2 regions of the Brevundimonas sp. FG8 genome follow, and region 1 is predicted to be linked to the other one. Evidence: predicted binding sites of a transcription regulator. Region 1 holds the regulator's gene; the other holds the start of a gene.

Region 1 (14,168 bases):
TGGTTCGAGATCGTCCGCAGCCCGAACGATCTCCAGAAGGACTGCCGCCGGGCGCAGATCGACTTCAATCCGCAGGCGCGGGCGAACCGGTACGGCGTGGTGGTGACCTGTACGCGCCGCGTGGACGGCGTGTCGGAAACCCTGCGAGCCAATGCGCGGGTGACCGATCCGGGGACCAACCGGACCTTCCGTTTCACCCTGACGGGGCTGCTGAGTTTCGGCGGGCTGGCCGGACAGACGTATCGCGTGCAGGCGCACGCCGATGACTACAGCTGGGCTATCCTGTCGCTGCCGAACCGGTCCGACTGGTGGATCTGGCACCGCAACCAGAGCCCGTCACCCGCGGTGCGGGCGGACCTGATCCGGCGCGCGGCGGCGCTGGGCTTGCCGACCGGACAGGTGATCCAGACCGGTCAGTAGGCCGTCGGCTGGTGATGCGCGATCTGGACACCGGCGTCATGCGGACTGTCCGGCGCCCTGAAGACGTAAAGGCTGAGCAGCACCACCACCGCCAGCAACAGGGCGTTGATCAACCACAGCCCGCCTTCGTTCCGGTTCCGCCGTGCGCCCCTGTCATCGTGCATCCGCGCCCTCCGCCTCATGCGGTTCCTGCCTGGCAGAATGGTTAATAAGACGGCGTTATCCCAACGGCAATGCGCCTGAACGGGGCCCGGGACGCGAAACGGTGGATGGTTTTTCTCCTGACGCGGACTGTGCGTGCTCGATCTCGATCCGCGCCCGCTGATCGGCGGCGCTGGATTTGAGCAGGACGGCCAGCACCAGAAGTCCCGCCGCGAGGGCCAGGCCCGCCAGCAGCCAGAGGCCGCGGCGGTCGCCCCGATTGCGTCTTGCGATCCGGTCTTCGCGCATCGTGCGGATCCTTCCGCGCTGCAGAAAACGGATCATAGCACCTGCCCTGCGGCCACGCTTAGCGGACTTGAAACCGGAACGAAGGCGGAACATAAGGTCCGGATGGCCGCGACCGCCCTGCAGATCGATCTGGTTTTCAGCCGACCGGACACCACCCTGGCGGTGACGCGCGGGGTGGCGCGGCTGGTGCTGGATATGGGCTATGCGCCGCTGCTGGAGGTCGGACTGCCGAACGGACGGCGGGCCGACGTCATGGCGCTGGGGCCGAAGGGCGACATCCTGATCGTCGAGGTCAAGTCCGGGCTCGAGGACTATCGCGTTGACCGCAAATGGCACGAGTACGGGCCGTTCTGCGACGCCTTCTACTTCGCCGTGGCGCCCGGGTTCCCCGATGGCGTGCTGCCGGATGAGCCGGGGCTGATCGTCGCCGACGGCTTCGGCGGGGCGGTGGTGCGTGAGGCGCCGGTCATCCCGCTGGCTCCCGCGCGACGCAAGGCCCTGACGATCGCCTTCGCCCGGCTGGGCGCGATGCGGACGCTGCGTGACCCGTCGGGTTAGGCGACCGGGCCGCTTTCACCCGCGCGGGCCAGGGCTTCGCTGGAGGCGGCGCAGCCCATCAGGGTCTCGTCACCGACCTTGACCAGGGCGGTCAGGGGGAAGGTGCGGTCACTCATGCCGTCGCTGCACTCGGTCGAGGTCAGGGTGACGTCGAAGACGGTCCCGGAGGCTGAACGCGTCTGGAAGGTGGCGACGGTGCCCTGGATCACCGCGGGCGGCAGGGGCGCACGCTGTTCGGGGCGGTCAACGCCGGAGTAGACCAGTTCTCCGCCCGTTAGCTGGATGCCCCAGAAGGGCTCCGTGCCGATCAGGCTGACGGGCTTCGACAGGTCCACCCCCGACAGGATGGGCGCGGCCGCCGGGGGTTCGCCGGACGCGGCGGGCGCTTCGCCGCCCTGAGAACAGGCGGACAGGGTCAGGGCCGAGGCGGCGACGAAAGCGATCAGGCGCATGGGGGACTCCATCGACAGGCGCGGCAGGAAGACCCGGAGGGCCGGACGGGTCAAGATCAGAGCCAGCCCTTCTTCCTGAACCACAACAGGGGAAGGATGGCGGAAACCACCATGGCGGCCACGGCCAGCGGATAGCCGCCCATCCAGTGCAGTTCGGGCATGTGGTCGAAATTCATACCGTAAATTGATGCGATCAGCGTCGGCGGCAGGAAGGCGACGGCGGCCACCGAGAAGATCTTGATGATCGAGGACTGCTCGATGTTGATCAGGCCGAGCGCGGCGGACAGCTGGAAATTGATCGAGGCGGCGACCGACTGGTTGTGGGCGGTCAGGCTTTCAACGTCGCGGCTGAGGGACCGCAGGTGGGCGCGGGCGTCGCCGCTGTCGATCCGCTCGTCGATGGCCACGAAGGCGAAGATGCGGGTCAGGCCGGCCAGACTCTGCTCGATACGGGCGTTGGCGATCTGCGCGCGCCCCAGTTTGGTGATCAGCTTCTCGAACCCGACGGTCTTGCCGCCGGAGAAGACGTGGGTGGCGATGCCTTCAACCCGCAGCACGGTTCTGGACAGGATGTCCGAGGCCCGATCGACCACCACCTCCATGAGATTGAGGAACAGGTCGGCGCCGGAGCCGCACAGTCCGGGCTCGCGCTCCAGCTTCTCCAGCAGCATGGCGAAGGGGCGGGGGTCGGCGTAGCGGATCGTCACCAGTGGACCGGCGGTCAGGACGAAGGTGGCCGGCTCAATGCCCGGAATCTCCTCATCGCCCCGGGTGATGATGTCGGCGGTCAGATAGGTGGCGCCGTTCTCCCGGTAGACGCGGCTGGAGGCCTCCAGCTCCTTCATTTCCTCACGGGTAGGCACGGCCAGACCGAGAGCGGCCTCGACGGCGGCGTCTTCCTCCCGGGTGGGGTTCAGAAGGTCGATCCACAGAACGTCGGGATAGATCGTCAGACGGCCGTCCTCGACGATGGCGTCCTCGCAGGCGGCGCCCGTGGACCGGTACATGCGGATCATGAAGAGGGCCCCTGCTCCGGGGCCGGAGCGTCAGTTGTGGCCGGAAGCCGCCGACGGGACAGCGGCCATCTGAACGCCCTCGGCGGAAGGCGCCTGCTGATAGATGAAGCCGTTGGTCGGATAGACGGTCGTGCCGAGGTCATTGATCGGGTTGTACCAGACCTTCACGGCCGTCCAATCATTGCTGCTGGAGACGTCCACGACGGTGACGTTCTCCTCGACCTTGCCGCGGCTGCCGCCCCAGTTGGCGTGGGTGACGCGGATGACGCGGGGGGTCAGGACTTCCGAGACCACGGCGACGTGGCCACGGCTCATCCGGCCGTTGGCTTCGAAGGACAGGACCGAGCCGGTGCGGGGCGACTGGCCGGTCTGGAAGCGGCCCTGGGCCTGGCGCCACCAGGTGACGGCGTCACCGAATATCTGGATGCCCGAGAACATGCGGGCGAAGGTCACGCACTGCCAGTACGGCTCTCCGGCGTTGGCTGCGGGAGCGGTAGCGCCCAGCACAAACATTCCGAGGGTCGCCGCAACCGCGGCGGCTTTGAGCCGTTTGAACATGCTGAGGCTTAATCCCGACTGACCTGAAACAACCCGTAACGGATAGTTTGCGGGTGTTGAAGTCCCCTTTCAGGCGAACGGGGTGCGCGCTTCTGTCGCGGGTTGACCTGAGCTCTTGCGCTTCGCCAGCCCGCGCAAAGCCGTGCGGGCCGGGCGTTCGACGAGGTGGTAGGTCAGCATGGCGGCCACCGGAATCGCCGCGACGACCCCCAGCCACACAATGATGTGAAACCTCTTGTCGTCGGCCCCCGTCAGGCGCGCCGCGACATTGGTCATGACCAGCAGGACCGGGGCGCAGACCATGTAGATCGAGTAGGAGATCTCGCCCAGATAGACGCCGAAGGGCGAGGCCAGCACGCCCGCCTTCTCGTTGGCCAGCGAGCCCAGGGCGAGGATCAGGCCGCCCGCGAACAGGACGGTGATCGGGTCCCACAAGCCCAGCGAAGCGCTGATGATGACGCCCGCGCCGCTGAACAGGGCGACCAGCCCGGCGTGGGGAATGGGGGCGCGGCGGTAGATCAGATACAGGGCGCAGCCCAGCAGGAAGCAGGGCACGATGCGCAGCGCGCCCCAGCGGAAGGTGGCCTCCGTCAGGGAGAAGCCCGCCAGCGGCTGGAAGGCGGCGTAGATGCCCAAGGCCACGACGGCGGCCAGAATGGTGGCCACGACGGGACGGTCCTTCAGACGCCAGGCGACGAAGGCGTAGGCCGGGAAGCTGAGATAGGCGAACCATTCCGCCGAGATCGACCACGACGGGTGGTTGAAGGCGGACGACGGGGCCAGACCCCAGGCATGGGTCATGGTCAGGTGGGCGGGCAGGGCGCGCCAGTCGGTCAGGCTGTCACTGACGGCGAGCCCCGCGACACCGGCGCCGATCCCCAGAACGGCCATGCCCGCGAGGGTCACCAGATGCAGCGGATAGACCCGCGCGATCCGCGCCCACAGGAAGCTGCCGTGAGAATAGCGCCTTGTCCCCGCCGCCTCGAGGTAGACGTGGCTGAGGATGAAGCCGGACAGGACGAAGAAGACCTCGACCCCCAGATAGCCCTTGCTCACCAGCGTCGGCTCAAACCCGACGTTGAGGTGCTCCCAAGCGGTGTAGAGCACCACCCAGGCGGCGGCGAGGAAGCGCAGCGTCGTCAGCGCGCGGAGATCGGGGGGCGTGGCCACGGGCGTCATGCCCGTGACCGTACACTCGCCCAGGTCGCGAAACGGTTAACCGGCGCACTCGGCGGGTTTGGTCTCGCCCGGACCGTACATGGCGCAGGAGCGATCAATCTCGTCCTGGATCATCTGGCAGGGGTTGTCCGGATTGCACGGCGGATGGCTGGCCGGGCTGACGCGGGTGCAGCGCGCCGCCAATTCGGCAGCGCCGTCCGCGCCCTGATCCAGGGTGCAGGACATGGAGGACGCCTCCGTCGGGGCGGTGGTCTCTTCCTGCGGCGGAGCGTCGGCGGGCATGACCGGATCGGGCGTCGCCTCGGCGGCAGGGCCGGCGGCCCCGGCTCCAGCAGCGGGTTCGGCCGGTTGCTGACTACAGGCGGCGACCAGCAGGACGGCGGCGGACAGAAGGATCGGCAGGCGCATCGTCATCTCCCCATGACGTGGAAAAATGACGATGCCCGCTTTCGACGAACGATGAAACCCCGCACGCCTGTACGGCGCAGCTTACCGTCCGAGAGCGGCGCGTTGCAGGGCGAACAGTTCGCCGCAGCCGATCTCGGCCAGTTCGAACAGGCGGTTGAACTCGGCGCGCGAGAAGCCGCGCTTTTCACCGGTGGCCTGAATCTCGACGATGGTCCCCGAGCCGGTCAGGACGAAATTGCTGTCGGCCTCGGCGGAGGAATCTTCCTCGTAGTCCAGATCCAGCACGGGCTGGTCGTTGCAGACGCCGCAGGAGACGGCGGCGACCTGATCGAGGATCGGATCAGTCTTCATCACGCCCTCGGCGCGCAGGTAGTCAAAGGCGCTGGCCATGGCGACCCAGGCGCCGGTGATGGCGGCGGTGCGGGTGCCGCCGTCCGCCTGAATGACGTCGCAGTCCAGAACCACCTGACGCTCGCCCAGCGCCTTCAGGTCCACGACGGCGCGCAGCGAGCGGCCGATCAGGCGCTGGATTTCCTGCGTGCGGCCGGTCTGCTTGCCGGCGGCGGCTTCACGACGGCCCCGGGTGTGGGTGGCGCGGGGCAGCATGCCGTATTCGGCGGTGACCCAGCCCTGACCCTTGCCGCGCATCCAGCCGGGGACGTTCTCTTCCACGGTCGCGGTGACCAGCACCTTGGTATTGCCGAAGGTCACCAGGCAGGAGCCCTCGGCATAGCGGTTCACGCCGGTTTCCAGCGTCACGGTGCGGAGTTGTTCGGGGGTGCGGTTGGAATGGCGGGGCGTGGTCATGTCGGTAGTCCTTGGAAGCGGTCGCGGCGGTGCTTATCCTGAAACCGTGAGCCTGTATGCCCCCGCCCCGCGCATCGATCGACGTCTCCTGCTGGCCGGGGGACTGGCCGGACTGTTGCCGCTCGGCGCCTGCACGGGCCGCCTGCGGATCAATGCGGCGCCGGGCACGCCCGCCGCCATGGCCCGGGCCGCGCAGGATCAGCTGGGCGTCACGACGGACTATGACGCCGGCTATCGCGCGCTGACCTATCCCGGCGGTGATCTGCCGCGAAAGACCGGGGCCTGCTGTGATGTGATCGTGCGGGCCGCCCGTGACGGATTGGGTCTAGACCTTCAGAAGCTGGTCCACGAGGACATGAGCAAGGCGTTCGACGCCTATCCGGCGACCTGGGGGCTGGCCCGGCCCGACGTCAACATCGATCACCGCCGGGTGCCCAATCTGGAGACCTACTTCCAGCGGGCCGGAGGCGAGCTTTGGCGGGCGAAGGATCGCGAGACCGATGGAGCCTCCTTCCCCGGGGAACTGGAGACGGGCGACATCCTGACCTGGCGGGAAGCCAGCGGGACGACGCATATCGCGCTGGTGACCCGGGGCGGGAAACGACCGCTGATCCTGCATAATTTCGGGCGGGGCGTGGTCCAGCACGGTCTGGGGCCGATGGGCTTCCGTCGGGCGGCGCACGGCCATTACCGCTGGTCGGGGAGCGTCGCATGAAGTCGCCCCTTCTGACCTCGACGGCGCTGGAAGCCGGCGGGCTGGCCGGGCTGGATCAGCGCGCACGCGACATCTTCCGCCGTATTGTCGAAAGCTATCTGCAGACCGGCGAGCCGGTGGGGTCGCGGACCCTGTCGCTGAGCGGGATCAGCCTGTCGCCCGCCTCGATCCGCAACACCATGCAGGACCTGACACTGGCGGGGCTGCTGGCCTCGCCGCACACCTCGGCGGGGCGGATACCGACCCATGCGGGACTGCGCCTGTTCGTGGACGGCCTGCTGGAGATCGGCGACATCTCGACGGAGGAGCGGCGCGAGATTGATGCGCGGCTGGCCGCCCATTCAGGAAAGCATGGGGGACGCAGTTTCGAGGAGGCGCTGAACGAGGCGTCGTCCCTGTTGTCCGGCCTGGCGGGCGGGGCCTCGATCGTGGCCAGCCCGGTGCGCGACGCCGGGGTCAAGCATGTGGAGTTCGTCGCGCTGGGCCATGATCAGGCGCTGGCGGTGCTGGTCGGCGACGACGGAACGGTGGAGAACCGGCTGATGCCGCTCAAGGCCGGGGTGACGCCCTCGACCCTGCAGGAGGCGTCGAACTTCCTGAACGCCCGGCTGCGCGGGCGCCCGCTGCATGAGGCGCGCACCGAGATGCGCACCGAGCTGGATCTGGCCCGCCGCGAGCTGGATGCGACCGCCGCCCGACTGGTCGAGGACGGACTTGCGGCCTGGTCCGGTGGTGCGGAGCGCGAACGGGCCCTGATCGTGCGGGGACGCGCCAATCTGTTGCAGGACGCCGGGGCGATGGAGGATCTGGAAAAGGTCCGCGTCCTGTTCGACGATCTGGAGCAGAAGGAGCAGTTGATCGGCCTGCTGGACGGGGTGTCCTCGGCCCAGGGTGTCCGCATCTTTATCGGCGCGGAAACGCGACTGTTTTCACTTTCGGGTTCCGCCGTGATCGCGGCGCCCTATATGAGCGGCCGACAGCGGGTGCTGGGCGCCATCGGCGTCATCGGCCCCGCGCGACTGAACTACGCCCGTGTCATCCCGTTGGTGGACTATACCGCCCGGGTGCTGGGCCGGATGCTGGACGGACAAGAAACGTGAACGACACTCCCGACTACGAACCGGAAACCGAACTGGACGCCGACATCGGCGAGGCCGAGGGCTTCGCGGGCGATGATCTGGCGCCGCTGGACGCCGTGATCGCCGAGCGCGACCAGTGGAAGGACCGCGCCCTGCGCGCCGTCGCCGAGGCGGAAAACACCAAGCGTCGGGCCGAGGCCCAGAACAACGATGCGCGCGCCTACGCTATCCAGAAGTTCGCGCGCGATCTGCTGGTGGTGGCCGACAATCTGGAGCGCGCCATCCAGGCCGCGCCCAAGGAAGCCGACGGCGCCGCCGCCGGTCTGGTCTCGGGTCTTGAACTGACCCAGAAGGCCCTGTTCTCGGCCTTCGAGGCCAACAACCTCAAGCGCGTCGCGCCGGAGCCGGGCGAGGTCTTCGACCCGCATCTGCATCAGGCGATGATGGAGCAGCCGTCGGATACGGTTCAGGGCGGTCAGGTGATCCAGACCCTTCAGGCCGGGTACGCCCTGTTCGGCCGCACCGTGCGCCCGGCCATGGTGGTGGTCGCCGCCAAGGGCTCCGGCGCCGCGGCAGGCAATGCGGCCTATGCCGCCGCCCAGACAAACGGCGGAAATTTCGACGGCAAGGCCTGAAGTGAAAAGTGAGTAGTGAGTAGAAGGGAAGGCTGCGGCGGTCGCCGGTGTTCTTCCTACTCACTACTCACTGACACTGTTCACTTCACCCGCGCCTCGAAGAAGGCGAGCAGTTTCGACCAGCCGTCCGCGGCCGCGTCGGCGCGATAGCTGTCGCGATAGTCGGCGTGGAAGCCGTGCGGGGCGCCCGGATAGACGATGATCTGGCTGGAGGTCTGGCCCGCGCGGGCCAGGGCGCTGCGCATGGTCTCGACGCTGGGGAGCGGGATGCCGGTGTCGGCCTCGCCGTACAGGCCGAGCACCGGGGACTTCAGATCATCGGCCAGATCGACGGGCCAGGGCTGGCCGGCGGCGGTCTGTGCCGGCGTGGCGTTGGGCGCGGGGGCCAGACGGCCGTACCAAGCGACTCCGGCGTCCAGCATGGCGAAGCGGGCGCAGGCCTGCCAGACCACCTTGCCGCCCCAGCACCAGCCGGTGATCCCCACCTTGTCGCTGTCGGCCCAGAGCTGCTGGCTGACCCAGTCGAGGCTGGCCGAGACATCGCCCATCACCTGCTCATAGCCTGCCGCCGAGACGATCTGCATGATGCGGCTCATGTCCGTCAGCGGGGCCGGATCCTCGACGCGGTTGAAGAACCCGGGGGCGATGGCGGCGTAGCCGGCCTTGGCCAGACGACGGCAGATGTCGCGGATGTATTCGTGCACGCCGAAAATCTCGGACACGACGATGACGACCGGGAAGGGGCCTTCGCCCGCCGGGCGGGCGACGAAAGCGGGCAGGTCGAAGCCGTCCGGGGCCGGATAGGTCACGTCCGCCGTTTCGAGACCCGCGCTGTCCGTGGTGACCGGCCGCGCCTGCGCCGCGAGGGCGGCGGGCGCGTAGCCGGCGAAGAACAGGCCTCCGACGGCGCCCGCGCCCAGAGTGCGGCGGTTCAGGATCATGTCTTCGGGCTGCGGACCTTCGGGGCGGATCAGCGTCATGGGCGGGCTCCGTTTTCTGGTGGCTGGACAGTGGGCGCGGCCTTCTCCGGCGTCGAGTCACGATTGCCGTGAAGTCCCGCGTGCCAAGGACCCGCCCGGCGCAGGGTCAGATTGATCCGCCCGCCGCTTTCCAGAAGCGTCGAGGAGCCGGGCAGGAGCCGGTCGATCCCGTGCCGCGCCAGCCGCGCGGGACCGGTCAGGGCGCAGACGTCGCCGGAGGCCAGCCGGATGGAGCGCGTCGGTCCTCCCGCCGCCGGGCCGATCCGGAAGATCGCGGTGTCGCCCAGCGAGACCGACAGGACCGGCGCGTTCAGGTCGGCCTCGTCCCGGTCCTGATGCAGGCCCATTCTGGCCTGGTCGCGATACAGATTGATCAGACAGGCGTCGGGCGGGTCGGGCCAGCCGGTCAGGTCGCGCCACAGGTCGAGCAGGACCGGCGGGATGGGCGGCCATGCCTCCCCGCTGATCGGGTGGGTCGGCTGGTAGCGATAGCCGTCGCGATCCGACACCCAGCCCAACGGGCCGAGGTTGGTCATCCGGACCGAGAAGGGGCGGCCGCCGGGCGTGACGGGTCGGTAGAAGGGGCTGGTCGCCACGGCCGTGCGAAGGTCCCCCAGCAGGGCGGCCTGCGCGTCGGAGTCCAGCGCGCCCGGCCACAGCCGAAAGCCCTCCAGTCCGGTGTCGATCTCGCGCTGCGGAGTCATGACCCTGTTCTAGGGAGCCGCGCGGTCGGGCGGAAGGCGACGGGTGACGAAGTCGGGTCCAGCCGTTAAGCCTTGCCGATGACCCGCGCCCTCTTCCCTGTCGCCCTCGGTCTGATCCTCGCGGGTTGCGGCTCCGGCGAACCGTCAGGACCGGGCGCGCCCCAGCCGACAGAACTGTCTGTGCTTGAAGCCGGTCATGAGAGCGCGGTGGCGGCGCCGAACAGCTCCATGCGGCTGGTGTCGAAGGGCGACGGCGAGGTTCTGGTGAGCGCGGGTTTCTTCAATCGCAATGCGCTGGCGCGCATCGGCCTGCCCGCGCGGGCGGCGTGGGCCCCGGGGTCGCAGCGGCTGTTCATCAATGATCCGGGCAATGCCGCACTGGGTCGGGTGCGTGTGTTCGATGTGACCTCGAATGGTCGCGGCGCCGAGCGGGCGGACAGTCATCGCGTGGCCGTGGCGGAGCTGGTGCGGCTGAACGGCTGCGCGGCCGCGCCCGAAAGTGATGTGGCGACGAACGGGATCGCCTGGGCCGCGGACGGCGCGCAGCTGTATGTCAGGGCGGAGGTCCGGCGGCGGACGGGCGACTGTCCGTGGGATCAGGTGTCCAGCATCATCGCGGTGGTGGATGTGGAGGGTAGACGGCTTCTGGAGGCCCTGCCCGCCGATGAAGCGCGACGGCGTCATCCCGAACTGCCCGGCGCGTAACGCGGTTTTAAAGCAGGTCGTGCCAGAGGAGGCGAATGGAACGTCGCGCTCTTCTCGGCTTCGCCCCGCTTCTGGCGGGTGTCGCCGCCACCGCCGTCGCCTCGCCTGCCGCCGCATCCGGCGGTGGAGGAAGCTCGTCGGGCAACAGCTATCTCGGCCTGCCGACCGTGACGGGCAATGTGCGCCGCCCCGGCGGAGGGCTGGGCGTGATGACGGTCGAGGTCGGGGTGGATACGCCGGACGCCGCCCTGCGTACCCGCGTGGCCCAGTCCGCACCGCGTCTGCGCGCGGCCTATGCGCAGGTGGTGCAGCAACAGGCCGCGGCCCTGTTGCCCGGCGCGCCGCCGGACATCGAACGTCTGGTCACCGCCCTGCAGGGTGCCACCAACACCGTCATGGGCCGGGCGGGCGTCCGGCTGCTCATCGGCACGGTGATGGTGGTCTGAGCCTCCGGTTCAGTCCTTCGTCGGGTCGACCTGGTTCGCATCGCCGTAGGTCAGGGCCAGGAAGACGTCCTCCAGATCCGGATCCTCGGTCGAGATGTCGGCGATGGTCACGCCCGCCGCGCGGACAGCGGCCAGAACGTGCTCAACCGACGACTGGCCCTTCTTGTAGCTGATGGCGAAGGCGCCGTTCGGGCGAGGCACGACGTCGAAGCCCTCGACGGTCGGCAGGCCGTTCAGTTCGCCCTCGGGCGTCACCACCACATTGCGGGTGTCGAGGCGGCGCAGCAGTCGCGACGTCGGCTCGCAGGCGACCACCTGGCCCCGGTTCATGATGGCGATGGTGTCGCAGAGTTCCTGCGCTTCCTCGAGGTAGTGGGTGGTCAGCAGGATGGTCACGCCCTCGGCGTTGATCTTGCGGACATACTCCCACAGCTGACGGCGCAGCTCGACATCGACCCCGGCGGTCGGCTCGTCGAGGATGAGGATGGGCGGATTGTGGACCAGCGCCTTGGCCACCATCAGACGGCGCTTCATGCCGCCTGACAGGGCGCGCACATAGGCGTTGGCCTTGTCTGACAGACCGAGTGCGGCCAGCAGTTCGTCCGAGCGGCGCTCATTCTTCGGCACGCCGTAGAAGCCCGCCTGCACCTCCAGCGCCTCGCGCGGGGTGAAGAAGACGTCGGCGACGATCTCCTGCGGCACGACGCCCAGCGCGGCGGCGGCGTCGCGCGGCGACTTGTCGATATCCCGGCCCCAGATCGAGACCGTGCCGCCGGTCTTGTTCACGATGCCGGAGATGATGTTGATCAGGGTCGACTTGCCCGCCCCGTTCGGTCCCAGAAGACCGAACATCGAGCCGCGCGGGATGACCAGATCGACGCCGCGCAGGGCGGTCTTCGGCGCGGCCTTCTTGGTGCCGGCGTAGGTCTTCTCCAGTCCCCGAACTTCAATGGCGTTTTCGGGGAGGGCTTCGGTCTGGGACATGCGCGGCTTTCGAACAGGGACGGGCCTAAGTAGGCGCGAGGCGGGCTCTCGCCAAGGCGCCCGGAGACAAGGGTGCCTGTCGTTGTGTCAATGATGCTTGACAGCACGCCTCTCTATGTCTAGGAAGCTTGTCATTCTGGATAGTTTCCTTGACGGAGAAGTTCAAATGACACGCACGAAGATGATCGGTTTTTCGGCCCTGACGGCCTGTGTTCTGGGGTACGGCGCCTCGGCCGCGGTCGTCGTCCTGCAGCGGATGGATGTGCTGAGCCTGCAGGAATCCCTGTGGTACGGCGTTCCGGCCGCGACGGTCGGCGAGATCGGCCTGTGGGTCGCGGCGGGGTCGCTGGGCTGGAGTCTGTTCCGGAAACGCAAGGCGTTCATTGATCGCGTCTTCCGTCGTCAGCCCACTGCGGTTTGACGGCGGCGGCGGGGCCGCATAGGGAGGCGTTACGCCCATCGCACCAAGGTCGCGCCATGCCTCCCTCCGCCATCATTCCCCCCGCCGAAGAAATCGTGGTGACGGAAAAGCGCGTCGCCTGCGACGGCGGAGGCGGCCCCCTCGGCCACCCGCTCGTCTACATGGATATGGGCGAGGACGACTTCGTCGAGTGCGGCTACTGCGACCGCCGCTTCGTGCTGAGCCAAACGAAGAAAAAGGCCGAGAGCGAATACCACAGCCCGGCCGCCCGCCCGCCGGAAGCGCACTGACTTCTAGTTATCAGGCCGGCTTCCTGGGGACGTCGGACTTCGGCCCCGCGACGCGTCGTGCTTCTCCCTTCCCCCTCGATGGGGGAAGGGTCGGGGATGGGGGTGAGGGCTCGGTATTGAAGTGATGGCGCGTCCGGAGAGGTCGATGACGCCTTCCGCTCCATCTCCGAAATGACCGTGCATTCACCCCCACCCAACCCTCCCCCATCGAGGGGGAGGGCTTTGAACCATGATCAGGTCTGCGGCGCGCCCCCGCCCGCCGCGATCCAGCCGTCGATCTGGGTCTCCAGAACGTCGAGCGGCACCGAGCCCGAACCCAGCACGACCGCGTGGAAGTCGCGGATGTCGAAGTGATCGCCCAGCGCCGTTTGCGCGCGCTGGCGCAGCTCCATGATCTTCAACTCGCCGATCTTGTAGCTGGTCGCCTGACCGGGGCTGGTGATGTAGCGCTCGACCTCCTTCCGGATGTCGCGTTCGGACAGCAGGGAGTTCTGGCGGAAATAGTCCATCGCCTGTTCGCGGGTCCAGCGCTTGGCGTGCAGGCCGGTGTCGGTGACCAGACGCACCGCGCGCCATAGCTCGGTCGAGAGGCGGCCGAAGTCCGAATAAGGGTCCTGATAGAAGCCCATCTCCTTGCCCAGACGCTCGGCGTACAGGCCCCAGCCCTCGGCGTATGCGCCGTAGCCGCCGAAGCGGCGGAAGGACGGCAGGCCCTGCATCTCCTGCGCCCAGGCGATCTGGAAGTGATGGCCCGGCGCCCCCTCGTGGTAGCTGATGCCCTCGATCTGGGGCTTCAGCACCTGGGTCATGTCCGACAGGTTCACATAGTAGATGCCGGGACGTGAGCCGTCGGGGGCGGGAGAGTTGTAGAAGGCGATGCTGGCGGTGGACTCGCGCCAGGCCTCGACCGCCCGGACCTCCAGCGCGGCCTCGGGCAGGTCGCTGAACCAGCGCGGCGCGGCCTCCATCACCTGCGCGATGAAGGCGCGGGCATCGGTCAGATACTGCTCCTTGCCCTCCGGTGTGTTCGGATACTGGAAGCGCGGATCGGTCTTCAACAGGGTGAACATCTCCTGCAGCGAGCCGGTGAAGCCGACGCGATCCATGATGACCTGCATCTCGCCTTGCAGGCGCGCGACTTCGCCGAGGCCGATCTCGTGGATCTGGTCGGCGGTCAGGTCGGTGGTGGTCGAGAGGCGCAGGCGGGCGTTGTAGTAGGCCTCGCCGTCCGGTAGCCGCCAGACCCCGCCGTCGCGGTTCGGCATGGCCGCCGCCTGCTGCTGCACCTCGGCCAGCGCCGTCAGCACGCCTTCATAGCCGCGCTTCCACTCGCCGGTCAGGGCCGCGCGGCCTTCGGCCAG
Region 2 (14,168 bases), on a different contig from region 1:
CGACCAGCCGCGAATGGTCGCTCGACAGCCCCTTCAGCGAGCCGGTCCGCCACGCCAGTCCGCCGTTCAGGCTCCAGTCGTCGTTCAGCCAGTATTCGCCCGATAGCTGATGCCGCTCGTTACGGAACTCGGTGACGCCGTCGGCGGGCTCGCCGTAATAGTTGGTGCGGGGCAGGGCCAGGGCGTCGCCGTTCAGGGCGGGAACACCCCGGTCGAACAGGGTGTCGAAGGCGGTGATCTCGCCCACATAGGTCAGGCGCAGATCGGCCGTCGGTCGCCAGGTCAGCGATGGGGCGATCACGCTGCGGTCCAGCCCGACATGGTCCCGCCAGCCGTCGCCGGTTTCCCCGACCAGAACCAGCCGCGCGGCCAGCGTCTCCGAAATCGGGCCGGTCACATCCAGTTCGCCCCGTCTCAGGCCGAATGACCCGACCGTTGCGGTCAGGCTGGCCTCCGTCTCGAACCGGGGCGTCTTCGACACGATGTTGACCCGTCCCGCCGGGTCGATGTCGCCGAACAGGGCGCCCGACGGGCCTTTCAGGATCTCGATCCGTTCAGCCGTCGCCGGATCGCGCGGCGGGGCCATGCCCCGGTTGGCCAGAAAGCCGTCGACGTAATATTCGGCGCCGCCGTCGGGTGTGCCGAGGAAGCCCCGGATGGCGAAATTGTCCATCACCCCGCCACGGTTGTTCTGCTGGCTGACGCCGCTGACCAGTTCCAGCGCATCGGCCAGCCGGGTCGCGCCCACGGCCTCGATCAGGTCCGACTCTATCGACCGGCTGGACTGGGACATGCGCTCGGTCGCGCCGCCCGCGCCCAGGGTCGCATCGCGCGGCGTCCGGCGGCCCAGCACCACGATCTCGTCCAGCGATGCCGCCTGTTGGTCCGGGGTCGGAGCATCCGGCGCGGGGGATAGGGCGGCCAGCAGGCACAGACCCGCGCAACTCGTCAGCAGGGACAAGGGAAACTCCATTTGTAATGTTATTACGTAACGGCTAGACGCTCTCCCATGTCGCTGTCAACCGCCTCGCTTCCCGTGCCTCCCGCCGGTCCGATCACCGCCCGCATCGCCTCTATCGACGCCCTGCGAGGCTTCGTCATCCTGCTGATGCTGGTCGATCATGCGCGGGAGTTCTTCTTCTTCCACGCCCAGGTCAGCGACCCGATGAGCGTGACGGAAACCTCTCCGGCCCTGTTCTTCACCCGCCTGTCGGCCCACCTGTGCGCGCCGATCTTCGTCGCCCTGACGGGGCTCGGCGCATGGCTCTACGGGTCGAAGAAGGGCGGACCGCCCGCGGCCTCCGGCTTCCTGTTCAAGCGCGGCCTCTTCCTCGTGGTGCTGGAGCTGACGGTGGTCAGCTTCGCGTGGAATTTCGACCTCTCGCCGCCGACGATCTTCCTTCAGGTCATCTGGGCCATCGGCCTGTCCATGATCGCCCTGTCAGCCCTCGTCTGGCTGCCGCGTCCGGTCCTGATCGCCGTCGGCGCGGTCATTGTGCTGGGCCACAACCTGCTCGACCCGATCACCTTCGCGCCGGACCAGCCGGGCCATGCCCTGTGGGCGATCCTGCACGACCGGGGCTTCATCGAACTGCCGTGGGATCAGCGCATCCGCACCTCCTACCCCCTGCTGCCCTGGATCGGCGTGGCGGCGCTCGGTTACGGGATCGGCCCGTGGTTCGCGGGCGAGGCGGGAACGCGTCGTCGTCGTCTGATCGGTCTGGGCCTGGGCATGCTGGCCCTGTTCGCGGTCCTGCGGGCGATCAATGTCTATGGCGAGCCTCTGCCCTGGTCGGTCTATCCGGATCCGCTGCACACGGTCATGAGCGTGCTGAACCTGACCAAATACCCGCCGTCCGCCGACTTCCTGCTGCTCACCCTCGGGATCGGCGCCCTGTTGCTGGCGACGTTCGAGGCTATATGGCTTCGCCTGATCGGCCTTCTGTCCGTGTACGGAAGTGCGCCGCTGTTCTTCTACCTGATCCACCTCTACGGCCTGCATCTGGCCTACAAGGCCTGCCTCGCCGCCTTCGGCCCCAACCATGGCGACAGTTTCGGCGTGCCGAACGTCGCATGGGTCTGGGGCATCGCCGTCGTGGCGGCCATCCCCAGCTGGTTCGCCTGCCGCTGGTTCGCCGGGATCAAACGCCGCAGCGGTCGGTGGTGGATGAAGTACCTCTAGGCAATCGTCAGGGGACGACGCCGGTTACCGGGCCGACCCCGTCATCATCGTCCTCGTCTTTCGGCAGTGGAATTTCCCGTTGGGGCCGCTCCATGGCCTCGGCGTCCCGGCGCAGGTGCTCAAGCTCTTCGCTCAGCGGGGTCTTCGGTTCGGTCATGGCCGGCTCCTTCTACGACCCTGACTCAATGATCGGGACGGACCCGGCGTTCCGTCATGACCCGGGCGTCGCCGCTGATCCGTCCAGTCGAATATCGCGACCCGCGGCCAGACCCAGACCGCCCAGCACCAGACACAGCAGCAGGCAGGTCGTCAGGGAGGCGGTCCAGCCGCCGGTCCAGTCATGCAGGGCGCCGGCGACCAGCGGACCCATCGCCGACAGCATATAGCCCAGCGATTGCACCATGCCGGACAGCCGGGCGGTCTGGCCGGACGAGGTCGTCCTCAGGCCGACGAAGGCAAGCGCCAGAATGAAGGTCCCGCCGTTGGCCAGGCCGAACAGGGCGACCCAGAGGGCCGCCAGCGACGGCGCCGCCAGCAGCCCGAGAACTGAACCCGACATCAGCACCGCCAGACCGGCGGCCAGCCCGCGCTGATCCTTCAGCCGCTTCACCAGCGGCGCCAGCAGCAGCCCGGGGAAGGCCGTCGCCACCTGCATCACCCCGTGCAGGGCGCCGGCGGTCTCCGGCGCGAACCCGCGCGAGATCAGCATCGACGGCAGCAGGGCGACCAAGGCGTAGTAGAGGAAGGAGTTCATCCCGAAGAAGACGGTGATCTGCCAGGCCAGACCCGACCGCCAGAGGGAGACGGCCTCCGTCGGTTCCGGCGTGGCGGCGGCCGGTCCGGTCGTGCGCCGCAACTGGGGCAGCCACAGCAGGGCGGCCGCGACGGGCAGGGCGATGAAGGCGCCCAGCGACGCCTGCCAGTGGAACGCCTCTGTCAACGGCACCACCACCGCTGAGGCCAGCCCGGACGCCAGTCCCATGGTCAGTGCATACAGGGCCGTCAGCCGGGGGATCTGGTCAGGGAAGTCCCGCTTCAGCAGGCTGGGCAACAGGGTGTTGCCGATGGCGATGCCGGCGCCCAGCAGGGCGGTGCCCGCATACAGGCTCCAGACCGGTCCGACGGACCGCGCCACGATCCCGCCGGCGATCAGGGCCAGCGCCAGAAACAGGGTCCGCTCCAGCCCCAGCCCGCGCGCCATCCCGGCCGCGAAGGGCGACACCAGGCAGAAGGTCAGCAGCGGCAGGGTGATCAGGGCGCCCGCCGCGCTCGCGCCCATGCCGAACGCGCCCTGCAGGACGTCCAGCACCGGCCCGACCGCCGTGAACGGCCCTCTCAGGCAGGCGGCGAACAGAAGAATGCCCGCGATGATCCATACGGGGGCGAGGCGGTGGGAAGCGGACATGGGCGAGCACGGGGGGAGGCGACGTCGGGGGGGAGGCGCCCCTTCTGGACCCCGCCGCCGCCCCGGTCCAGACCGCGCCTCCCCTTGGGCGCGCCCTAGCGGTTGTCCGGGTCCGGCCCGACGCCGAAGCCCTGAACCCGCCCCGACGGCGCCAGCGCTACGGTCAGCAGGCGGGTGTTCCCCTCCGGCCCGACGCGATAGCCGTATCGTCCGCTGCCGTCCGGCCGGGTCAGGTCCTGCACGAGGATCATCGGCGCCTCGCGCCAGCCGGCGGGCAGGGAGCCTTGCAGCTCCTGCGCCAGTTCGGGGCTGTGCTCGTAGGGGCTGCCCTCGACGAATTCCGCCTTCAGATCGTCGCCGTCCGCCGCCTTCGCCAGGAAGGTCCGCACCTTCCGCGCCCGCGCCGCGTCGTCTGGCAGGGCCGGGGCCGGTCCGGGCATCAGCGTGGGATCGACCAGTCCCGCCACGATCCGCGCGATCAGCGCCGGGTTTCCCGAAGTGTCCAGATTGGCGAACACCACCACCGTGACGCCCCGGTCCGGATAGCGCGTCATGCTGCTGGTGAAGCCCTGCCAAGACCCGTTGTGCATGATCCGGCGCGTGCCGCGCATCGTGTCGATCTTCCAGCCGAAGCCGTACCGTCCGGGGTTCGGCGTCCCGTCCGCCAGAGGCTGGACGGTCCACATTGTCGCCAGCGAGGCCGGCGACACCAGCCCGCCCTCGACCAGCGCCCGCTCCCACCGGCCCATGTCCTCGACCGTGGTGTAGATCGTCCCGTCGGCGGTCGAGTTGAAGGTCGGCGACACCCACGCCTGGTTCCTCAGCCGCCCGGCGTGCATCTCATAGCCCGAGGCCCGGCGCGGGATCACGTCCGTGTCCGAGATCACCCGCGTCGCGCTCATCCCCAACGGGGCGAAGAACACATCGCGCAGATAGTCGCCGTAGGGCTGCCCCGTCACGCGGTGGATCAGTATGCCCAGCAGCACATAGTTGGCGTTGTTGTAACTCCACTGGCTCCCCGCCTCGAATGCGTTGGGCAGGGCCGCGATCGCCGTCGCCAGCTCGTCCTCGGAGTAGTCCCGGCGGATGTCGAACGGCCCGCCCGGCCCGATCAGCTCGGGATTGTCATACGAGCCGATGCCCGAGGTGTGCGACAGCAGATGCGCCACAGTCACCCCGTCCCAGCTGGCCGTCGCCTCGGGGAAGTACCGGCTCAGCGGCGCGTCCAGCGCCACCTTGCCCTCCTCGACCAGCTTCAGGATCGCCGTCGCCACGAACTGCTTGCCCAGCGAGCCGGTCTGCATCCGCGTGTCCGGCCCCATCGGCGCGGCCCACTCCACATCGGCCAGCCCGTAGCCCTTCATCAGCACCGGCCGCCCCTGCAGATAGATCCCCACCGCCAGCCCCGGAACCCGCTGCCGCTCCATCTCGGCCAGCACATAGCGGTCGATCTCGGCCTGCTGCGCGCTGCTCAGGATCTCCACCTGCGCCGCCGGAGCGGGGGCGGAAGCCGCCTGCCGGGCCGCCGCCTGTCCCGCCCCCAGCGTCATCGCCACCGCGATCACCACCGCCGCCCTCTGCCAACCCGCCCGCATACGCACACCCTTTCGCTACAAATGTAGCGCTACACTTGTAGCGAATATGGTCAGCATTGTGGCGCTTACAGCTGCGTCAGCCGGGGCCCCTCCCACCGGGGCCGCGACAGCTCGGTGATCGCCCAGACCAGCGCATCCGCCCGGCCAGAAACACCCAGGTCCGCCAGTCGCCCGACGAAGCGCGCTGGCCGTCATGGGCCTATGCCGCCCACGCCTCACGGGCCAGTGCCGCCGTCGACGCCCCCGAAGGCCCCGCCGGCAGATGGCGAACTGTTTTTTACAAGCCGCTGATTTCCGGGCGGTTCGCCTCAGAAATTCGGCTGAACTTCCGGATGTCCTACCCCCCCCTCTGCGGCGAGGGGGACCCTTCGAAGCCCGCAGGGCGAAGAAGGGTGGAGGGGTTCCTGAAGCCGCACAGGCGCCCTTCCTTCCCAATCGCCCGAACCGCCCGATTGTTTCGTCCCTGCAATCCGGGTGCAAAGCCCAACCGGCAATCGCGCGCCTTCCCGCAACGGAGAGCCTCATGCGCCTGATCCTGCCCGCCTTCGTCATCGCCGCCGTTCTGCTGGTCTCCGGACCGGGCCGGGCGCAGGACCCAACTCCCTCTGACAACCCCGAAATGGCCGCCATGCTTGAGGCCGATCAGGCCGTGCGTCACGGCATGACCCCCGAACGCCTCCGCGACCGCGCCTTCCTCCAGACCATGATCGCCGAGGACGCCGAACGTCGCCGCCGCACCCGCGCCCTTCTCGAGGCCGGCGCCCTGCGCACGGCGCGGGACTACCGCGCCGCCGCCTTCGTCTTCCAGCACGGCTCCACGCCCGAGGACTATCTGCTGGCCCACAGCCTCGCCGTCGCCGCCCTCGCCCGGGGCGACAGTGAAAGCGCCTGGATCGCCGCGGCGACGCTTGATCGCTATCTCCAGATGACCGGCAAGGCGCAAATCTACGGCACCCAGACGCGAAAGACGCCAGACGGTCCCCCCACGCTCGACCCCTATGATCGCGATCTGGTCCCGGACTCGCTCCGCACCGCGCTGGGCATTCCCCCACAGGCCGATCAGGACGCCCGCATCGCCGTCCTCAACGCCGCCCCCGCCCCGCCCGCGAACGCCAAGGGCCCGGACGGTTCCTGACGCGGGAACAGACCGCCCGTCATGAACACCGCATCACCTTTCCGCTTCGCGGGAAGGGGAACCCTGCGAAGCCCGCAGGGCGAAGAAGAGTAGACGGGCACCCGCCCCAGACACCGTCTGACCTCCGCCCCTGCGGGGAGAGGGACTCTCACCTCCCCATATCCGTTTATCCCGGCGACCCGACGGACGGCGCGCAGTAATCAACGTCGGGCCACGGTCTTGGCCAGCCTCACGCCCGGGGTCTTGGGAAGGTCCGTGTGACCTCAGGCGCAAGCGACTCCGGGCTCCCACTTCGCCGAAGCGAGTGGCTCAAAACATCAGCGCGGTCCCCGCGCTAGACAAGACCCATTTCTTTTAAGAAGCGCGACGGTTGCTTATCCCACCCGTTCATCCGGTCAGCATAGGTCAGCGTTAAACTCTCTTCAGTGCGCGTAATCGCCACGAAGCAGTTGCGCCGCTCTTCCTGCATCTCGGTGCTAGCCGGCCCCTTCTTAACTGCGGCCCAGCTAGGTAGTTGATCATCAACCATTGCCACGAGATAGACATGTCCGAATTCCATCCCCTTCGAAGCGTGGATGGTGAAACAAGGCACAGCGTCTTTTGAAGGGGACGGTGTCTTTGAACGCATGTCCAGTTCTTGGAGCAAAACGTTCAAGGTGGTGCTGGCAGAGCCAAACTGGCCTTCGATCTCGCTCACCAACGTGCCCCAAGTATTTTTCTCATCGGCATAGTCCGCGAAATGTCCCTCAGTATCGAACGCGATATTCTCAAGCGCATCGCACCACCTGAAGGTCGCATCACAGAATGATCTGAAGTCCAGTCGGTCCGCCAAAGCCGTGAGAGAGACGGCGAGGTAGGCGCTCGTCGTGCCAGTAAGGCCCTGCTTTGCAGCGGCTAGATCGGCGAAGGCTCGAAGGGCGCTGCCTTCGAAAGCTGAAGCGTTCGCTGCGACAGCAGCTCCGTCAATTTGGAGGCCTTCAAGATCGTAGAATGCCTTCGACAATCGACGTATCTGCTCACGATCCTGAGGATTGCCCTAGCAGCTGCCGGATGGAGATGCGCTTCTGGTTCTTCCAAGGTCAGAATTGGTACGGCTCCCTCTCCAAACTCACCAATGAGCCTCGCGTCCAAGAACGCGTCGAATAGGCACATCACTGCGAGGCTTTGAGTGCCTTCGCCATGTTGAGCTAATGGCAGTGCAGCGCCGGAGGCCCCGGAAAGAAGAACTTGGGTCTTTGCTAGGATGTCAAAAACCCGGTTTGGCAAAGCTTCGATGCTAACCGGCGCATCTCCGCCCCCTAAGGGAACCAGTTTTGCGGATTTCGAGAGGCTCTGCTTTACGGTCTCGAACCCCTCGTGAGCATCGAGCACCTGCTGATTGAGCGCTGCGATCTGATCCTCAATCTGCTGGCGGACGCTAGGATCAATCTTCAACGCTTTGACGAATGGCCCCCAGAACGGGGCGCCAGCCCTAAACTCTTTCCCAGCATCCCTTAAGGCCGCGAGATAAAATGCGGGTATGATCTGTTGGAGCCTCCGAACGGCCGTTCCGTTCGGCGGGAGCGGGTTACCGGCGGGGTCTAGGAACTCGAAGTTGGACGTAAACATATCGAGCGCGTCGTCGTACTTACCGGTGACCTTGAGAGCGACGATCTGAAGCCCGTTCGGCGAAATGCCGACCACGTTGCCAAGCTGTTGAACCTTTGCATCAGGCCATTCGTCAGCTTCGCCTTCGGTAAACGTGAGGGTGATTTCGATAGGTGGAGAATCCGTCGGCACCCCGTCGCCGTCTAGCCGGTAGTCGTACTCGCTAAAGATTCCAGATTTCCGCCCTGCCGCCCGGCTCAGCACAGCATGAATTGCGGCAAGCACGGTCGATTTCCCGGTGTTATTCGCCCCAAAAATGACGGTCGTTTCGTCGAGCTGAAGCTCTAAGTCGCTGACGCCTCGGAAATCCTTAATCCGGACTTTGCTGATCTTCATTGTTCGCCCGAAGTTTACGGATCGTGTCAGAACCCACCAAGTTCGTGGTCAGTAGCTCATGGTGGTGGTGGCTCACAACCTACACTTTGTCGCCGTGAAGCGTAGGTCCGACCGTGACGATGCGTCTGGTCGAAAGTGAGGAGTTGCTGGGAACGTAGCGGACAAAAAAGGCGCCCCGGTCTCCCGGGGCGCCTTCTTCGTTTTCAGTCTGAGCGTCCCGGCGCTCCGGGCGGCTCGCGCCGCCCTTCGGCCAGGATGACAATTGGACTTCGTTAGAAGTCCATCCCGCCCATGCCGCCCATGCCGCCGCCCATGTCGGGGGCGCCGGCGCCGCCCTTCTTGGGCGCGTCAGCCACGGCGGCTTCGGTCGTGATCAGGATGCCGGCCACGGAGGCGGCGTCCTGCAGGGCGGTGCGGACCACCTTGGCGGGGTCGATGACGCCCATCTTGACCAGGTCGCCGTACTCTTCGGTCTGGGCGTTGAAGCCGAACGAAGCGTCGGTGCTTTCGAGGACCTTGCCGACGACGATCGAACCCTCGACGCCCGCGTTTTCCGAGATCTGACGGATCGGAGCCTGCAGGGCGCGACGGATGATGGCGATGCCGGCGGTCTGGTCGGCGTTGTCACCCTTGACGTCGGCCAGGACCTTGGAGGCCTTCAGCAGGGCGATGCCGCCGCCCGGGACGATGCCTTCGTCAGCCGCGGCGCGGGTGGCGTTCAGGGCGTCGTCGACGCGGTCCTTCTTCTCCTTCACCTCGACCTCGGTCGAGCCGCCGACGCGCAGGACGGCGACGCCGCCGGCCAGCTTGGCCAGACGTTCCTGCAGCTTCTCCTTGTCGTAGTCCGAGGTCGTGGCTTCGATCTGGGCCTTGATCTGGGCGACGCGGCCTTCGATGTCCGCCTTCTCGCCGACGCCTTCCACGATGGTGGTGTCGTCCTTGGTGATGGTGACCTTCTTGGCGCGACCCAGCATGTCCAGGGTCACGTTCTCCAGCTTGATGCCCAGGTCTTCCGAGATGACCTGGCCGCCGGTCAGGATGGCGATGTCTTCCAGCATGGCCTTGCGGCGGTCGCCGAAGCCCGGCGCCTTGACGGCGGCGACGCGCAGGCCGCCGCGCAGCTTGTTGACCACCAGGGTGGCCAGGGCCTCGCCCTCGATGTCCTCGGCGATGATGATCAGCGGGCGACCCGACTGGACCACGGCTTCCAGGATCGGGAGCATGGCCTGCAGGGAGGACAGCTTCTTCTCGTGGAGCAGGATGAGCGGCTCCTCGAGCTGGGCCTCCATCTTGTCGGCGTTGGTGATGAAGTAGGGGCTCAGGTAGCCGCGGTCGAACTGCATGCCCTCGACGATGTCGACGGTGGTTTCGGCGGTCTTGGCTTCTTCAACGGTGATGACCCCGTCGTTGCCGACCTTGGCCATGGCTTCGGCGATCAGGCCGCCGACTTCGGCGTCGCCGTTGGCCGAGATGGTGCCGACCTGGGCGATCTCGTCGTTGGAGGTGACCTTCTTGGAGCTGGCCTTGACCTCGGCCAGGACGGCGGTGACCGCCTTGTCGATGCCGCGCTTCAGGTCCATCGGGTTCATGCCGGCGGCGACGGCCTTGAGGCCTTCCTGAACGATGGCCTGGGCCAGGACGGTCGCGGTGGTGGTGCCGTCACCCGCCTTGTCGTTCGTCTTCGACGCGACTTCGCGGATCATCTGGGCGCCCATGTTCTCGAAGGCGTCTTCCAGCTCGATTTCCTTGGCGACCGAAACGCCGTCCTTGGTCGAGCGCGGGGCGCCGAACGACTTCTGGATCACGACATTGCGGCCCTTCGGCCCCAGCGTGACCTTCACGGCGTTGGCGAGCACGTTGACGCCGCGCAGCATCTTGTCACGGGCGTCGGTGTTGAACTGTACGATCTTGGCGGCCATTGGCGGCAGCTCCTGTCTTGTATGAATTTCTGGAGTTAGGCGATCAGACGCGGGTGCTTACGAGAGCACGCCCAGCACGTCCGATTCCTTCATGATGATCAGGTCTTCGCCATCGATCTTGATCTCGGTGCCCGACCATTTGCCGAACAGGATGCGGTCGCCGGCCTTAAGTTCCAGAGCCTGGACAACGCCACTGTCGTCACGGACGCCGGCGCCGACGGCGACGACTTCGCCTTCCTGCGGCTTTTCCTTGGCGGTGTCGGGGATGATGATGCCACCCTTGGTCTTGGATTCTTCTTCAACGCGCTTCACGAGCACGCGGTCGCCGAGCGGACGAAACGCCATTTGTGTATCTCCCTTGAGAAGTTCGAAGCCCCCGGGCGCGGCGAGCCGTTTTGGCAGCCGACAGCCACGAGTGCTAACGCGAGCGGGAGGTAGGGCGGCGGCTCGTGAACGTCAAGCGGTGAGGTGCTTGTGACGCGGGTCAGTCCGACGCGGCGGCCAGGGTCCAGGCGGCCTCGACCTGGCGGGCGAACAGCGGGCGGGCCCCGCGCACGCGGGTGCGCCAGTCACGACCACGGGCCTGCTGGCCCAGCAGATCGCCCAGTCCCCCACGGACCAGCACCAGCGCCTCATCCGAGCGGGCGCGGTTGATCAGGAAGCCGGCGTACTGCTCGGCGCCGGACAGCGCGGTGGCGTGGGCGGGGGGCAGGTGGGCCGCGGCGATGGCGCGCGCGCGCTGGTACAGGGCCTCCGCCTCCGGCGCCCGGCCCAGCCGGTCCAGTACGGCGGCATAGCCGGTCAGGGTGTCCAGCAGATCGGGACTGTCCGCGCCCACGCCTGCTTCATAGACCGCCAGTCCTTCCCGAAACGGCGCCTCGGCCTCGGTCCAGCGGCCCTGATCGGACAGGGCGTAGCCGAGATTGGCGCGGGCGTTGCCGGTGAAGGGATGGTCCGGCCCGACGATGTCCAGCGCCAGCTCGAGCGCCCGTCGGAACGGCGCCTCGGCGCGTTCGCCCTGTTTGGTCACATGCAGATACCAGCCGTAGTTGGTCAGGCACTGGGCCAGCAGGACCGGATCGTTCGCCTTCTCCGCGATGTCCACGGCGCGGACATACAGGGGCTCCGCCTGATGCGCCCGCCCGGTGCGGCGCAGGGAGTTGCCCAGGTTCGACAGAACAATGGCGACGTGGAAGTCGTCCGGTCCGTACAGTACTTCATACATGCCCAGCACCTGCCGGTACAGCGGATCGGCCTCGGCATGGCGTCCCTGCGCGGTCAGGGCGTTGGCGACAAGATTCAGGCTGTCGGCGGTCTTCTCGTGCACCTCGCCAAGATGGGCGCGGCGAAGCTCCAGACTGGCGCGCGCCGAGGCCTCGGCTTCCTCGTTGCGGCCGAGGGCGTCCAGGGCGCGGGCGCGGTCATAGCTGAGGGTCGCCCGCTCCAGCGGGTCGGCGCCCGCTTCGCCCAGCAGCGCCAAAGCGCGTTCGATGTCGGCCAGGGCGCCGACATAGTCGCCGGTCTCCAGCTTCAGCCTCGCCCGTACGGCCAGCGGGTGGGCCGCAACCTTCGAATCCGGCCCCAGCCGGGTCTCGACCACCTCGACCGCCGCCTTCAACGCGACCACCGCGCCGTCGGCGTCACCGGCTCCGTAGCGTTCGACCCCCAGCGCGACCAAGGCTTCGGCGGCGGCTCCGGCATCAGTTTCGCGCCGCAGGATGGCGCTGATGGGATCGACTTCGGTCGCCGCGGAGATACGGACATCGGCCGGTGGGGCGACCGCGGGAGGCGGTGGAGGCGGTGGAGGCGGCGGCGGCGGCGGTGGCGGAGGCGGTGGAGGCTGTTGAACCACCTGCGCCGCGGCGGGGGCGGCGGCCAGCGTCAGCGCCAGTCCTGAAGCGGTCGATAGCATGATGATCGCCAGCAGCCGTTTCATGCCCGACCTCTCCCTTTCCGGGCATCAGCCGACATTACAGCGATTTATGCAAGGTGAACCGAAACTGAACGCCTCTCTCCCGGCCGGTTCAGGCTGCCACCGGCATAACGGTCCTCACACCCGGCGGAGACGCCGGTCCCGTTCGAAAGGAACCGACCATGAAGACGTTTTCGAAAATCGCTTTCGCCGCCCCGGCCCTGGTCGGCGCCATGACCCTGATGGCCGCCGCTCCGGCCGAGGCCCAGAGCCGTGATCGTGACCGCGACAACAGCGGTCGTAACGCCATTATCGGCGCTGTGGTCGGCGGCATCGCCGGCGCGGCTGTGGGTAACGGCGACGGCGCCTATGTCGTCGGCGGCGCCCTCGCCGGGGCGGCCCTCGGCGCCGCCGCCAGCAACAACCGTGACGATGACTGCGGCTATTATCGTGGTGGTCGCTGCTACCGGAACCAGGGTCACTGGGAACGCGAGCACGGCATCAACAGCCGCGACCCGCGCTGGGAGCAGCGTCGTGACTACCGCGAACACCGCCGTGATGAGCGTCGCGAACGCCGCGACTATCGCTACGATCGTCGCTGGTAACAGAACACCCTTCCGTCCGTTCGTGTGAATTGATCGGACGTGTGGGCGAGGAAGGCGGGCCTCCTGAAAAGGGGCCCGCCTTTTTCCCGTGTGCCGGTCCTCTGGCGTCCAGCATCGTCCCGGCGCAAGGTGCCGCCGTCAGGGAGGACAAAGACATGGCGGTTACCGGCATCGGCGGCTTCTTCTTCCGCTCGAAAGATCCCGAGGCCCTGGCGGCCTGGTATCTCGAGCATCTGGGCGTCGGTGCGCCTCCGGGCGTCTACGTCTGGGACCAACAGGCCGGGCCGACGGTCTTCGCCCCCTTCAAGGCTGACAGCGACTATTTCGCCGCCGACAAGGCCTTCATGCTGAACCTGCGGGTCGATGATCTGGATGGCCTGTTGGCGTCATTGCGTGCGGCGGGCGTTGAGATCATCACCAAGGACGAATGGGACGCGACGCCCGAGATGGGTCGTTTCGCCCGCATTCATGACCCCGAAGGCAACGCTATTGAGCTGTGGCAGCCGCCGGCGAACTGATCAAACCATCAGTCGCTTCATCAACTCCGCCGTCGACGGGTCGAGGCCGGCTGACGGCTCACCCGCCTCGACGTCCTTCAGGATGGTCTTGGCCAGAACCTTGCCCAGTTCGACACCCCATTGGTCGAAGCTGTTGATGTCCCAGATCACACCTTCGACGAAGGTCTTGTGCTCATAAAGGGCCAGAAGGGCGCCGACGGCTTCGGGGGTCAAGGCGTCCATCAGGATGGTGGAGGACGGGCGGTCGCCGGGGAAGGTCTTGTGCGGGGCCAGACGGTCCGCCTCGGCCTCCGACGCGCCTGCTGCGATCAATTCGGCCCGGGCGTCCTTCTCCGTCTTGCCGACCATCAGGGCCTGCGCTTGCGCCAGCGCGTTGGACCACAGAGGCGCGTCGCCCTCGCGGTCGTCCATCGCAGTCGCCGACGTATGGCCGACGACCACGAATTCGGCGGGAACCACGGTCGGCCCCTGATGGATCTGCTGGAAGAAGGCGTGCTGGCCGTTGGTGCCCGGTTCACCGAACACGATGGGGCCGGTGGCGGTGTCGACGGGCGTGCCGTCGCGCTTCACCCGTTTGCCGTTTGACTCCATCTCCAGCTGCTGCAGGAAGGCAGGCAGGCGGCGCAGGCCGTGGGCGTAGGGGGCGACGGTGCGGGCGTGGCGATCCAACCCCTCGATGTTGAAGACCTGCGCCAGCGCCAGCAGCACCGGTGCGTTCTTCTCCAGATCTGCCTCGGCGAAATGGTCGTCCATCGCGCGGGCGCCGGCCAGCACCCGCTCGAACACATCCCAGCCAAGCGCCACTGCGACCGATAGGGAGACCGCCGACCACAGCGAATAGCGACCGCCGACCCAGTCGCGGAAGCCGAAGGTGCGACCACAGCCCCAGTCCCTGGCCTTGTCCGGCGCGGCGG

The links. The regulator HrcA, encoded in region 1, represses chaperone genes, less so after heat shock. The targets are predictions, from matches to a motif close to GTTAGCANTCNNNNNNNNNGANTGCTAAC.
Region 2: the regulator HrcA is predicted to act here: its motif matches at 10,614-10,642, upstream of groES (co-chaperone GroES).

The regions. Positions count from the first base shown of each region.
Region 1 covers NZ_JBMDIU010000017.1:10,702-24,869, reverse strand. Annotated here, with positions in the region: gene ACODRV_RS16980 (lipocalin family protein) at 1-420, shown strand, start outside; gene ACODRV_RS16975 (hypothetical protein) at 414-584, opposite strand; gene ACODRV_RS16970 (hypothetical protein) at 640-906, opposite strand; gene mmcB (DNA repair putative endonuclease MmcB) at 973-1,428, shown strand; gene ACODRV_RS16960 (COG3650 family protein) at 1,425-1,934, opposite strand; gene ACODRV_RS16955 (magnesium transporter CorA family protein) at 1,937-2,896, opposite strand; gene ACODRV_RS16950 (CHAP domain-containing protein) at 2,927-3,454, opposite strand; gene ACODRV_RS16945 (acyltransferase family protein) at 3,524-4,633, opposite strand; gene ACODRV_RS16940 (hypothetical protein) at 4,670-5,041, opposite strand; gene rph (ribonuclease PH) at 5,123-5,848, opposite strand; gene ACODRV_RS16930 (DUF1287 domain-containing protein) at 5,895-6,563, shown strand; gene hrcA (heat-inducible transcriptional repressor HrcA) at 6,560-7,663, shown strand; gene grpE (nucleotide exchange factor GrpE) at 7,660-8,277, shown strand; gene ACODRV_RS16915 (dienelactone hydrolase family protein) at 8,358-9,257, opposite strand; gene ACODRV_RS16910 (alpha-ketoglutarate-dependent dioxygenase AlkB family protein) at 9,254-9,961, opposite strand; gene ACODRV_RS16905 (hypothetical protein) at 10,040-10,666, shown strand; gene ACODRV_RS16900 (Tat pathway signal protein) at 10,702-11,112, shown strand; gene ACODRV_RS16895 (ATP-binding cassette domain-containing protein) at 11,122-12,096, opposite strand; gene ACODRV_RS16890 (hypothetical protein) at 12,263-12,517, shown strand; gene ACODRV_RS16885 (zinc-finger domain-containing protein) at 12,574-12,807, shown strand; gene ACODRV_RS16880 (DUF885 domain-containing protein) at 13,041-14,168, opposite strand, start outside.
Region 2 covers NZ_JBMDIU010000002.1:466,466-480,633, forward strand. Annotated here, with positions in the region: gene ACODRV_RS05885 (TonB-dependent siderophore receptor) at 1-961, opposite strand, end outside; gene ACODRV_RS05890 (acetyltransferase domain-containing protein) at 1,010-2,182, shown strand; gene ACODRV_RS05895 (hypothetical protein) at 2,190-2,339, opposite strand; gene ACODRV_RS05900 (MFS transporter) at 2,394-3,587, opposite strand; gene ACODRV_RS05905 (serine hydrolase domain-containing protein) at 3,683-5,182, opposite strand; gene ACODRV_RS05910 (hypothetical protein) at 5,706-6,317, shown strand; gene ACODRV_RS05915 (3'-5' exonuclease) at 6,652-7,320, opposite strand; gene ACODRV_RS05920 (ATP-dependent nuclease) at 7,212-8,300, opposite strand; gene groL (chaperonin GroEL) at 8,573-10,219, opposite strand; gene groES (co-chaperone GroES) at 10,277-10,564, opposite strand; gene ACODRV_RS05935 (tetratricopeptide repeat protein) at 10,704-12,155, opposite strand; gene ACODRV_RS05940 (YMGG-like glycine zipper-containing protein) at 12,314-12,736, shown strand; gene ACODRV_RS05945 (VOC family protein) at 12,892-13,254, shown strand; gene pgi (glucose-6-phosphate isomerase) at 13,255-14,168, opposite strand, start outside.